2 regions of the Citrobacter sp. Cm046 genome follow, and region 2 is predicted to be linked to the other one. Evidence: predicted binding sites of a transcription regulator. Region 2 holds the regulator's gene; the other holds the start of a gene.
The links. Region 2 encodes sigma-54, which starts transcription at its own class of promoters, with help from an activator protein. Its sites were predicted from a motif close to GTTGGCACANNTTTCGCTNT; they were not measured.
Positions count from the first base shown of each region.

Region 1: a site for sigma-54 is predicted at 2,482-2,501, ahead of glnK (P-II family nitrogen regulator). Genes of this name have one in related genera too.

Region 1 is NZ_JAOWGP010000036.1:244,199-250,597, forward strand. It holds gene OGX98_RS07815 (SmdA family multidrug ABC transporter permease/ATP-binding protein) at 1-537, shown strand, start outside; gene OGX98_RS07820 (SmdB family multidrug efflux ABC transporter permease/ATP-binding protein) at 530-2,308, shown strand; gene glnK (P-II family nitrogen regulator) at 2,553-2,891, shown strand; gene amtB (ammonium transporter AmtB) at 2,923-4,209, shown strand; gene tesB (acyl-CoA thioesterase II) at 4,270-5,130, opposite strand; gene OGX98_RS07840 (YbaY family lipoprotein) at 5,343-5,912, shown strand; partial or broken gene OGX98_RS07845 (MGMT family protein) at 5,945-6,334, opposite strand.
Region 2 is NZ_JAOWGP010000039.1:146,565-152,963, reverse strand. It holds gene elbB (isoprenoid biosynthesis glyoxalase ElbB) at 79-732, shown strand; gene mtgA (monofunctional biosynthetic peptidoglycan transglycosylase) at 729-1,448, shown strand; gene npr (PTS phosphocarrier protein NPr) at 1,496-1,768, opposite strand; gene rapZ (RNase adapter RapZ) at 1,765-2,619, opposite strand; gene ptsN (PTS IIA-like nitrogen regulatory protein PtsN) at 2,665-3,156, opposite strand; gene hpf (ribosome hibernation promoting factor) at 3,240-3,527, opposite strand; gene rpoN (RNA polymerase factor sigma-54) at 3,550-4,983, opposite strand; gene lptB (LPS export ABC transporter ATP-binding protein) at 5,030-5,755, opposite strand; gene lptA (lipopolysaccharide ABC transporter substrate-binding protein LptA) at 5,762-6,316, opposite strand; gene lptC (LPS export ABC transporter periplasmic protein LptC) at 6,285-6,399, opposite strand, start outside.

The sequences.
Region 1 (6,399 bases), on a different contig from region 2:
GCAGTTGTTAGTCAGACACCATTTTTGTTTTCGGATACGGTCGCCAACAACATTGCTCTTGGACGCCCGCAGGCGACGCAGGACGAGATTGAACATGTGGCGCGCTTAGCCAGCGTACACGAGGATATTTTACGTCTTCCCCAGGGGTATGACACCGAGGTCGGTGAGCGTGGCGTTATGCTGTCAGGTGGGCAAAAACAGCGTATTTCCATCGCCCGCGCGTTGCTGCTCAATGCGGAAATCCTGATTCTGGACGATGCCCTGTCGGCGGTAGATGGTCGTACTGAGCATCAGATCCTGCACAACCTGCGGCAGTGGGGCGAAGGGAGAACCGTTATTATCAGCGCTCACCGCCTGTCTGCTTTGACGGAAGCCAGCGAGATTATTGTGATGCAGCATGGACATATTACCCAGCGTGGAGAACATGATTATTTGGTGCAGCAACCTGGCTGGTATCGTGATATGTACCGTTATCAACAGCTGGAAGCGGCGCTGTCTGACGCCCCGGAAATAAATGAGGAGGCGGCTAATGCGTAGCTTTGGGCAATTATGGCCGACCCTGAAAAGGCTGCTGGTGTATGGATCACCGTGGCGAAAACCGCTGGCCATTGCGGTGGTCATGCTGTGGGTAGCCGCGGCGGCCGAAGTCAGTGGTCCGCTGTTGATTAGCTATTTCATCGATAACATGGTGGCGAAAAACAACCTGCCGTTAGCGATGGTCGCCGGGTTGGTCGCGGCTTACATAGGTCTGCAACTGCTGGCTGCGGGTTTGCACTACGCGCAGTCACTGTTGTTTAACCAGGCCGCTGTCGGTGTGGTGCAGCAGCTACGTACGGATGTTATGGATGCCGCGTTGCGCCAGCCACTGAGCGAATTTGACACCCAGCCTGTCGGGCAGCTTATCTCCCGCGTAACCAACGACACTGAAGTTATTCGCGACCTGTACGTGACGGTAGTGGCGACGGTTCTGCGCAGTGCTGCCTTAATTGGCGCCATGCTGGTGGCAATGTTCAGTCTGGAATGGCGTATGGCGCTGGTGGCAATGGCTATTTTCCCCGCTGTGCTGGTGGTGATGGTGATCTATCAGCGTTACAGCACACCTATTGTGCGCCGCGTTCGCGCCTATCTGGCGGACATAAACGATGGCTTTAACGAAGTCATTAACGGTATGAGCGTGATCCAGCAGTTCCGCCAGCAGGCGCGCTTTGGTGAAAGAATGGGCGAGGCCAGCCGTTCGCACTATATGGCGCGAATGCAGACCCTGCGACTGGACGGTTTTTTATTACGACCGTTGCTTAGCCTTTTTTCTGCGCTGATCCTTTGTGGCTTATTAATGCTGTTCAGCTTCACGTCTGGCAGCACAATTGAAGTCGGGGTTCTGTATGCGTTTATCAGTTATCTCGGGCGTCTGAACGAACCTCTGATCGAGCTGACGACTCAGCAATCGATGCTGCAACAAGCAGTTGTCGCCGGTGAACGTGTTTTTGAACTGATGGATGGGCCGCGCCAGCAATATGGCAAGGATGAGCAGCCTCTGAGGAGTGGAAATATTGAGGTTGATAATGTGTCATTTGCTTATCGCGATGACAATCTGGTCCTGCAAAATATCAACCTGTCTGTTCCTTCGCGCAGTTTTGTGGCACTGGTCGGACATACCGGAAGCGGCAAGAGTACGCTCGCCAGCCTGCTGATGGGCTACTACCCGCTGACTCAAGGGGAAATCCGTCTTGACGGACGACCTCTCTCCTCATTGAGTCATGACGTCCTGCGTCAGGGGGTAGCGATGGTGCAACAGGATCCGGTGGTGATGGCAGATACCTTTCTGGCTAACGTCACGCTGGGGCGTGATATTTCAGAAGGTAGGGTCTGGCAGGCACTTGAGACCGTGCAACTGGCGGAACTGGCTCGTGGCCTGAGTGATGGCATTCACACCCGACTGGGTGAGCAAGGGAATAATTTGTCCGTCGGGCAGAAACAGCTGTTAGCGCTGGCGCGGGTACTGGTTGAAACGCCGCAGGTACTGATCCTGGATGAAGCCACCGCCAGTATTGACTCGGGAACGGAACAGGCAATTCAGCAGGCGCTGGCGGCGGTACGTGAACACACTACGCTGGTGGTGATTGCGCACCGGTTATCGACGATTGTGGATGCAGACACTATTCTGGTGCTGCACCGTGGTCAGGCCGTTGAACGCGGTACGCATCAGCAATTACTGACGGCGCAAGGGCGATACTGGCAGATGTATCAACTGCAGTTAGCCGGTGAAGAGCTGGCGGCCAGCGCGCAAGAGGACTCGCTTATCGCCTGATGCACCAGCTTCGCTGTAGCCAACGCTGTTGGTGCAAAAAAATAACGCATCATGCACTGTCATGGTGCGTTTTTCTTTCCATTTATTGTTTCTGATGTACATCACGTTTCAGCCTTTCAACTCGATCCCCTGTTTTCTGCACTAAATAACGGTCCATTTCTGTTTTTTCGATTCCTGGCACACCCCTTGCAATATTCATCCCGTGTATCTGCAGCCACTACTGAATTCTGACTGGAGGGGATCTATGAAGCTGGTTACCGTGGTAATCAAACCGTTCAAACTGGAAGACGTCCGTGAAGCACTGTCGTCTATTGGTATTCAGGGGCTGACCGTCACCGAAGTGAAGGGCTTTGGACGACAGAAAGGCCATGCCGAGTTGTACCGGGGGGCCGAATACAGCGTCAATTTTTTACCGAAGGTGAAGATTGATGTGGCAATTGCCGACGACCAGCTTGATGAAGTTATTGATGTCATCAGTAAGGCGGCCTACACCGGAAAAATTGGCGACGGCAAAATATTCGTCGCCGAGCTGCAACGTGTGATTCGCATTCGTACCGGCGAAGCCGACGAAGCCGCACTGTAACTTCTGGCACACAGTGATAGGAAACCAAAAAATGAAGATAGCAACGATGAAAACGGGTATTGCTTCACTGGCGTTGCTGCCGGGGCTGGCGATGGCGGCACCGGCAGTCGCAGATAAAGCCGATAATGCCTTTATGATGATTTGCACCGCATTGGTGCTGTTTATGACCATTCCGGGCATCGCGCTGTTCTACGGCGGTTTGATTCGCGGTAAGAACGTCTTATCGATGCTGACTCAGGTCACAGTGACGTTCGCGCTGGTCTGCATTTTATGGGTTGTTTATGGCTACTCGCTGGCTTTTGGCGAGGGGAATAATTTCTTCGGTAACTTCAACTGGGTAATGCTGAAAAGCATCGCGCTGACGGCGGTTACGGGGAGTTTCTATCAGTATATCCACGTTGCTTTCCAGGGCTCGTTCGCCTGCATTACCGTTGGGCTTATCGTTGGTGCACTGGCTGAACGAATCCGCTTCTCTGCAGTACTGATTTTTGTGGTGGTGTGGCTAACGCTTTCCTACATCCCTATCGCGCATATGGTATGGGGTGGTGGACTGCTGGCTTCCCATGGCGCTCTGGATTTTGCTGGCGGAACGGTTGTACATATTAACGCGGCGATTGCCGGTTTAGTTGGGGCTTATCTGATTGGCAAACGTGTTGGGTTTGGCAAAGAAGCCTTTAAACCGCATAACCTGCCAATGGTCTTTACCGGTACCGCTATCCTCTATATCGGCTGGTTTGGTTTTAATGCCGGTTCTGCAGGAACGGCAAATGAAATCGCTGCACTGGCATTTGTGAATACCGTTGTTGCCACTGCTGCTGCCATCCTGGGGTGGATCTTCGGTGAGTGGGCATTGCGTGGCAAACCATCTTTATTAGGTGCATGCTCCGGTGCTATTGCAGGTCTGGTTGGCGTGACGCCTGCCTGTGGCTATATCGGAGTTGGTGGTGCGCTGATCATCGGAGTCATTGCCGGTCTGGCTGGCTTGTGGGGGGTGACGATGCTGAAACGTTTTCTGCGTGTCGATGACCCCTGTGACGTGTTCGGTGTCCACGGTGTCTGCGGCATTGTTGGCTGTATCCTGACCGGGGTATTTGCAGCCAGCTCGCTGGGGGGAGTGGGCTTTGCTGAAGGCGTTACAATGGGGCATCAGCTACTGGTTCAACTGGAAAGTGTAGCGATTACCATCGTCTGGTCCGGTGTGGTAGCGTTCATCGGTTATAAGCTGGCAGATATGACCGTGGGGCTGCGTGTACCGGAAGAGCAGGAGCGTGAAGGGCTGGATGTTAACAGCCACGGTGAAAACGCCTACAACGCGTGATCCCTCGACTGCTGGTTTCGGCCTACAAAGAGTATGCTTGTAGGCCGAAACCGGCATTTATTAATTACGGTTACGCATGACCCCTTCCTGTACGGTAGAAGCTACCAGCACGCCGTCCTGAGTATAAAACTCCCCACGAACAAAGCCCCTGGCTCCGGAGGCGGAAGTGCTCTCCACGTTATACAGCAACCATTCATTGATATTGAAAGGACGATGGAACCACATCGAATGGTCGATAGTGGCTATTTGAATACCTTTCTCCAGGAAACCAATACCGTACGGTTGCAGCGCAACGGGCAGGAAATTCAGATCAGAAGCGTAGCCAAGGAGGTATTGATGTACGCGCAAATCGTCCTGCAGCGTGCCGTTGGCACGGATCCACACCTGACGGGTTGGTTCGGCAACATGACCTTTTAACGGGTTATGAAACTCTACTGGACGAACCTCCAGCGGACGGTCGTTGATAAACTTTTCTTTCAACAGCGGCGGCAGCAGATGAGCCACAGAGCGGGCAATTTCCGTTTCCGATTTCAGCTCTTCTGGGCCCGGTGCGGCAGGCATGGTTTTTTGATGTTCAAACCCGTCTTCCGGCGCCTGAAAAGAGGCGGTCATATAAAAAATGGGTTTCCCGTTCTGAATAGCGGCAATGCGGCGAGCGCTGAAGCTGTTACCATCGCGCAGAACTTCTACATCGTAGATTATCGGTTTTTGGCTATCTCCCGGGCGTAAAAAGTAGCTATGGAAAGAGTGCACCAGACGTTCTTCCGGCACGGTCTCTTTTGCGGCGTACAGCGCCTGGCCGACGACCTGTCCCCCAAAAACCTGACGCAACCCTAAGTCTTCACTTTGGCCCCGAAAGAGTCCTTCTTCAATTTTTTCCAGATTCAACAATGTCAGCAAATTTTTCAGTGCCAGACTCATACGTGCTCTCCAGGTGATATCGATGTCGCAGCGAGGTAGGCAGAGTATAACGCAATTTTGAAAGTGGTCCGATGGGTGCAATTGTCTGAATAACAGGTCTATTACAGGCAAAAATAGCTGATTTGTGCCACACTTAGTCACGTTATGTTTTTGTTAACCACTCTTCTGGCGGGGAAAGTTCTCGCTGGTGCATAGATGATAAGGAGAATTTAATGAAACTCGTGCACATGGTAAGTGGTTTAGCGGTTGCGGTCGCGCTGGCGGCCTGTGCTGATAAAAGTGCAGATATTCAGACACCTGCGCCAAGCCCTAATACGTCAATTGCTGACACACAGTCAAAAATTCAACAGCCGAATGTTTCTGGTACAGTTTGGATCCGCCAGAAAGTCGCTTTGCCACCGGATGCTGTGCTGACCGTCACGCTGTCGGATGCTTCACTGGCCGATGCTCCGTCAAAAGTGCTGTCACAAAAAGCGGTTCGAACCGAGGGCAAGCAAGCGCCATTCAGCTTCGTGCTCCCGTTTAACCCGGCAGATATTCAGCCCAATGCACGCATCCTGCTGAGTGCGGCTATCATGGTGAATGATAAGCTGGTCTTTATTACCGATACTGTTCAACCAGTCATCAATCAGGGCGGAACTAAAGCCGATCTGACGCTGGTTCCTGTTCAGCATACGGAAGTACCGGTGCAGGCAGGTGGCGGGGCAGCGACTACGGTTCCTTCGACTTCTCCGACCCAGGTGAATCCTTCTTCTGCCGTTCCTGCTCCCACGCAGTATTAATGCAGTTTATAACCCTCTCCGTCAGGAGAGGGTTAATACACCCAGCGATACCGTTGCAAATCGATTTGCCCACTACCTGAAACCACCACACCTTCCGCCAGCAATGCCTGACGCTGTCGTTGTAGATCGGGACCGGTCAGGGATATTGCGCCATGGCGATTGACAACTCGATACCAGGGCAGGGTGCTGCCTTCCGGGAGTCTCTTTAGCACACCTCCCACCTGGCGCGCTGCTCGCGGTGAACCGGCGAGCCGGGCGACATCACCATAAGTGGTGACAAATCCTTCCGGGATTGAGGCGACGATTTGCCAGACGCGTTGGGGGAAAGAGTCTTGTATATCCATCATTTATTCCTGCAATAATCTTCCAGCATAATCCGGAATGGCGAGGGAGTGAAGCCTCATTGAGCAAGAAAACAGCATCCGATGCTGGATGGGTTGCAATTACAGGGTGCAGCAGTGATAATGCGCCTGCGCGTTGGTTAACA
Region 2 (6,399 bases):
ATCAGTTAAATGTGTGAAGCGTAGCATTTTAATAAGAATTATTAATATGCTTCAGTCAGTTGCGAAAGGAGTATCTCGATGAAAAAAGTTGGCGTTGTGCTCAGTGGATGTGGTGTATATGACGGTTCAGAGATCCATGAAGCCGTGCTAACCCTTCTGGCGATTGCTCGCAGCGGTGCTCAGGCTATCTGTTTTGCACCGGATAAACAGCAGGTGGATGTCATTAATCATCTGACGGGTGAGCCGATGCAGGAAGCACGCAACGTCCTGATTGAAGCAGCACGTATTGCGCGGGGTGATATCCGTCCTCTGGCCCAGGCTGTTTCTGCTGAACTTGATGCGCTGATTGTTCCTGGTGGGTTTGGCGCGGCGAAGAATCTGAGTAATTTTGCCAGCCAGGGCAGCGAATGTCGGGTTGATAGCGATTTGGCCGCGCTGGCGGTCGCTATGCATCAGTCAGGAAAACCGCTGGGGTTTATGTGTATTGCTCCGGCGATGCTGCCAAAAATCTTTGATTTCCCACTGCGTCTGACAATTGGCACCGATATTGACACCGCGGAAGTGCTGGAAGATATGGGGGGCGAACATGTGCCTTGTCCGGTTGATGATATCGTGGTCGATGAAGACAACAAAATCGTCACTACACCGGCTTATATGCTGGCGCAGGATATAGCCCAGGCCGCAAGCGGTATCGATAAGCTGGTGGCGCGCGTGCTGGTACTGGCTGAATGAGAAAAGGGGTCGCCGTCTTTTTGCGGCGTATTTTTCTGCGGGTGGTTGTTGTCCTCGCCGTTTTTTGGGGCGGCGGCATCGCGCTATTTAGCGTGGTGCCAGTGCCTTTCTCGGCAGTGATGGTCGAGCGGCAGCTTGGAGCATGGTTACAGGGACATTTCAGCTATGTGGCGCATTCAGACTGGGTCAGCATGGACGAGATATCGCCACTGATGGGGCTGGCGGTGATTGCAGCCGAGGACCAAAAATTTCCCGAACACTGGGGATTTGATGTCTCCGCCATAGAGAAAGCGCTGGAGCACAACGAACGTAACGAAAAGCGTATTCGCGGCGCGTCGACGTTGTCGCAGCAGACGGCAAAAAATCTTTTTCTGTGGGATGGGCGTAGCTGGGTGCGTAAAGGTCTGGAGGCTGGTCTGACGCTGGGCATGGAAACAGTCTGGAGCAAGAAACGTATTCTGACGGTCTATCTGAATATTGCTGAGTTTGGCGATGGTGTATTTGGCGTGGAAGCGGCGGCGCAGCGGTATTTCCATAAGCCTGCCAGCCGGTTGAGTCTGTCAGAAGCGGCATTACTGGCGGCGGTATTGCCAAATCCTCTGCGTTTTAAGGCGAATGCACCGTCAGGCTATGTTCGTAGCCGTCAGGCGTGGATCATGCGTCAAATGCGCCAGCTTGGCGGTGAGTCGTTTATGCGGGAAAATAAGCTGTATTAATCGGTGGTGTCGGATGGTGGTGTAAACGCCTTATCCGACCTTCCGGACTACTCTTCGTCAAACCCTGAATTAAACAACGCAATAACCGCTGCAAGGGCTTCAACTTCCTGTGGGCCAGAGGCTTCAATCTCTATCTGACGGCCTTTGGCGGAATCCAGCATTAGCAATGCGATAACGCTGTTTGCTTCGGCTTCCGTTCCTTCATCATTACGTAGCAGTACTTCTGCTTCAAAACCCTGCATTAATTCAAACAGTTTCATTGCGGGCCGGGCATGCATGCCCAGCTTATTCGTGATTTCAACAGTTTGCTTCACGGTCATGATTTACGTTTTTCCAGCGTACGATGGCGTGACTGTACGTTTTTACCGCGTGAGCGGAAGTAGTCTGCCAGTTGCTCTGCAATATACACCGAACGGTGCTTCCCGCCGGTACAGCCGATGGCTACGGTGAGGTAGCTGCGGTTGTTCGTCTCCAGCATGGGTAACCATAGCTCAAGATAGCTGCGAGTCTGGTAGATAAAATTGTGTACTTCTGTGTGTCGATCGAGGAAGGCGGCGACAGGCCTGTCAAGACCGGTCATCGGACGTAGTTTTGGATCCCAGTGTGGGTTAGGCAGGAATCGCACATCAAAGACGTAATCCGCATCTATTGGGATACCGTGTTTGAAACCAAAGGACTCGAATACCATCGTCAGTTCACGTTCACGTTTACCCAACAGTCGGGTACGTAACATTTCCGCCAGTTCGTGCACGGACATTTCCGAGGTATCAACGATCAAGTCTGCGCGGGAACGCAGTGGTTCCAGTAAATCACTTTCTTTATCAATCGCGCTTTCCAGAGATAAGTTTTTGCTGGAGAGCGGGTGCAGACGTCGCGTATCGCTGTAGCGGCGAATCAGCGTGTTACGGTCAGCATCAAGGAACAACAGCTGCGGTGAGAAGCCCTCTGGCAGGTTATTCATCGCCTGTTCGAAAATCTCTGGTGACTCAGGCATGTTGCGCACATCAATGCTGACAGCCGCAGAAATTTGGCGATCGGCAAGCGTTCTAGCCAGATCGGGCAACAACACGACGGGGAGGTTATCCACGCAGTAAAAACCCATATCTTCCAGCGCTCGCAGGGCGACAGATTTTCCCGACCCTGAGCGACCGCTGACGATCATCAGTACCATGTACTGTTTCTCCTCACAACGACAGAAAAAGATGCCATTGGGTTATTATGCCTCATCCTGTTCACCTTCGGTGTCCGTGATGATTTGATACAACTCCTGGTCGCTTTGTGCGGCGCGCAGGCGACGACAGATGGTTTTATCTGCCAGGCGTTTTGCAACCAGTGACAGCGTATGCAAATGCGTTTTGGTTTGATCGGCAGGGACCAGCAGAGCGAAAAGCAGATCAACAGGCTGATTATCAATGGCGTCGAAAGCGATGGGGGTTTCGAGTTGAACAAACACGCCGACCGCACGTAACGTATCTTCTTCCAGCTTACCGTGCGGAATTGCAATACCATTGCCGATGCCGGTACTGCCCATTTTCTCACGCGTCAGAATGGCTTCAAACACCACCTGAGGAGGCAAGCTGAGCTGCTTTGCCGCCAGTTCGCTAATGATTTCCAGTGCGCGTTTCTTACTTTGGCAGTGAACGGCCGCGCGTGTACATTCCTGGTTAAGAACATTGCTCAGTTGTAGAGTCGTATCGTTATTTGTCATAATTTCACCTAAGCGCTAACTGTACAAATGGCCTGTTGTGCTTCACAACAGGCCGTCCTGCACCCGCTAACTGCCCGGACAAGTTAGTGCTGTTTCAGTTTATCTTTATGTTTTGTTAGCTGCCGAGCCAGTTTATCAATTAAACCGTCAATGGCGGCGTACATATCCTGACCTTCCGCGCTGGCATGAATTTCGCCACCGTTCACATGCAGTGTTGCATCCGAGATGTGTGTAACCTTCTCCACTTTCAACACAATATAAACCTGATTAATCCTGTCGAAATATTGCTCAAGTTTGGCGAACTTTGTGGTAACAAAGTCGCGCAGGGCTTCAGTAATTTCGACGTTATTTCCAGTGATGTTGAGCTGCATAGTGTCTTCCTTATCGGTTGGGTCAGACCAGTTGTTTGCGCTGGTTAGACGGCGGAATGGATAAAGACTCTCGGTACTTCGCAACGGTGCGGCGCGCCACCATGATACCCTGTTCTGACAGCATAGAGGTTAACTTGCTGTCACTCAGCGGTTTCGCAGGGTTCTCCGCAGCAATTAATTTCTTCACCAGCGCGCGTATCGCTGTAGAAGAGGCTTCGCCTCCACCTTCAGTATTTACGTGACTGGAGAAGAAATACTTCAATTCAAAAATGCCGCGCGGACTGTGCAGGTATTTTTGCGTGGTCACTCGGGAAATGGTCGATTCGTGCATCTCGACGGCCTGGGCGATATCCGCCAGCACCATCGGTTTCATAAACTCTTCGCCTTGTTCAAAGAAGGCTTGCTGTTGCTCAACAATACAGCGACTGACGCGCAACAGTGTGTCATTACGGCTTTCCAGGCTTTTTATCAGCCACTTCGCATCCTGCAGATTACTACGGATAAACTGGCTGTCTGCATCGTTACGCGCACCGTTACACATGGCGGCGTAGTGCTGGTTGATTTGTAAGCGCGGAATGCTGTCGCTGTTCAGTTCGACGACCCAGCGATCGTTATGCTTACGTACCAGCACATCCGGGATCACGTATTCCGGTTCACCCGTCTGGATCGACTGTCCGGGTCTTGGGTCGAGCGACTGGATAAGATTTACAGCCTCTTTCAGTACATCTTCTTTCAGTCGGGTCACGCGCATCAGCGTGCGGAAGTCGTGATTGGCGAGCAGATCAAGATGATCGCTGATGATCAGGCGAGTTTCTTCCAGCCATGGTGTGGCTTTGTCAAACTGCGAAAGTTGGATCAGTAAGCAGTCACGGAGATCTTTTGCCGCAACACCAACAGGATCAAAACGTTGAACGCGTTTAAGCACGGCCTCGATTTCATCCATACCGATGTCATCATCGCCCATGCTTTCGAGAATTTCGTCCAGAGAAACCGTGAGATACCCTGTATCATCCACCGCGTCTACAATTGACGTCGCAATGGCGCGATCGGTATCCGAAAATGGAGTCAGCTCCACTTGCCACATTAGATAATCTTGTAGCGATTGCGTGGTTTCACCCTGATACACCGGCAGTTCGTCGTCAATGTAATCCCCGCTGGCCCCAGACGGCGTACCCGCGGTGTAAATTTCATCCCAACTGGTGTCTAGCGGTAGCTCTTCCGGCATCTCTTTTTGTTCGAGTGCATCTGCAGTATCTAGAGATTCGCTGTCCTGTTTTTCCTGGGTATCAATTTCGTCGTGAAGATCGGTTTGCTCGAGCAGTGGGTTACTTTCCAGCGCTTGCTGAAGTTCTTGCTGAAGTTCCAGCGTGGACAGCTGCAACAGACGGATAGCCTGTTGAAGCTGAGGCGTCATCGCCAGTTGTTGGCTAAGCCTGAGTTGCAAACCTTGCTTCATGTTCAGAGTTGTTTTCTCCCGCGGTAACGTGAAGTCTTCTACCCTATCAGAGTCTGAAGTCTTCCCCAAGGTATACGCGCTTAACGTGTTCGTCTTGCAGTATTTCGGTAGGCGTACCGTGTGCGATCAGATGCCCCTGGCTCACAATGTAGGCTCGCTCACAGACCGCCAGCGTTTCGCGAACGTTATGGTCGGTAATCAGCACGCCCAGTCCGCTATCTCGCAGGTGTTCAATGATGCGTTTGATATCAATAACGGAAATCGGGTCAACGCCGGCAAAGGGTTCATCCAGCAGGATAAATTTCGGATTTGCAGCCAGCGCACGGGCGATTTCCACACGGCGCCGTTCACCGCCGGACAGCGATTGCCCCAGGCTGTCGCGCAGATGTTCGATATGGAATTCTTCCATCAGTTCGTTGGCGCGATCTTCACGTTGTTCACTGGAAAGATCGTCACGAATTTGCAGCACTGCCATCAGGTTATCAAATACGCTCAGGCGACGAAAAATAGAGGCTTCCTGCGGTAAGTAGCCGATGCCGCGACGTGCGCGCGCATGCAGCGGCAGCAGGCTGATGTCTTCATCATCAATGATGATGTTGCCAGCATCGCGCGGCACAATGCCGACAACCATGTAAAAGGTCGTTGTTTTACCCGCACCGTTAGGGCCGAGCAGACCGACGATCTCCCCGGAGTTGACGGTCAAACTGACATCTTCCACTACGCGGCGGCCTTTGTAGGCTTTTGCAAGATTCTTTGCAGTTAATGTTGCCATAACGAATCAGTTACCTTTTTTCTCTGCCGGAGCCTTGGTTTTGCCTTTATCCTGCAGTTGTGACGGCACCAGTACAGTGGTGACGCGTTTGCCTTTATCACTGAAGGCCTGCATTTTCTGCTCTTTAACCAGATAGGTTATTTTGTCGCCGGAGATATTGCTGTCTACCTGCTCCAGATAAGCTTTGCCAGTCAGCACGACGAAATCTTTTGCCAGTTCATAGTGCATTTGTGACGCGTGGCCGTTAACGGGTTTACCGTTATCCTGCATCTGGTAAAACGTTGCCGGGTTACCATAACCATCGATCACTTCTTTACCGTCTTCACCGCCGGGACGGGTCACGACGACTTTATCGGCATTAATTTTGATGGTGCCCTGGGTCACGACCACATTACCGGTAAACGTTACCACGTTGCCCTGCATATCCAGGGACTGTTGATCCGATTCAATGTGGATCGGTTGCTCGGTATCGCCGGTTACGGCAAATGCCGGAATGCTGGCGGCCAGAAGTGAGCTGGCAAGCACAAGGTTAAGGCTGAGTTTGTTTGTTTTGAATTTCATATGAGGTTCTAACCTTTTCAATCAGCTCGGCGTTCTTGCTGCGTAAGTTGCCGCGCATCTTCAGTCCGCTGGAGTTAAATGTT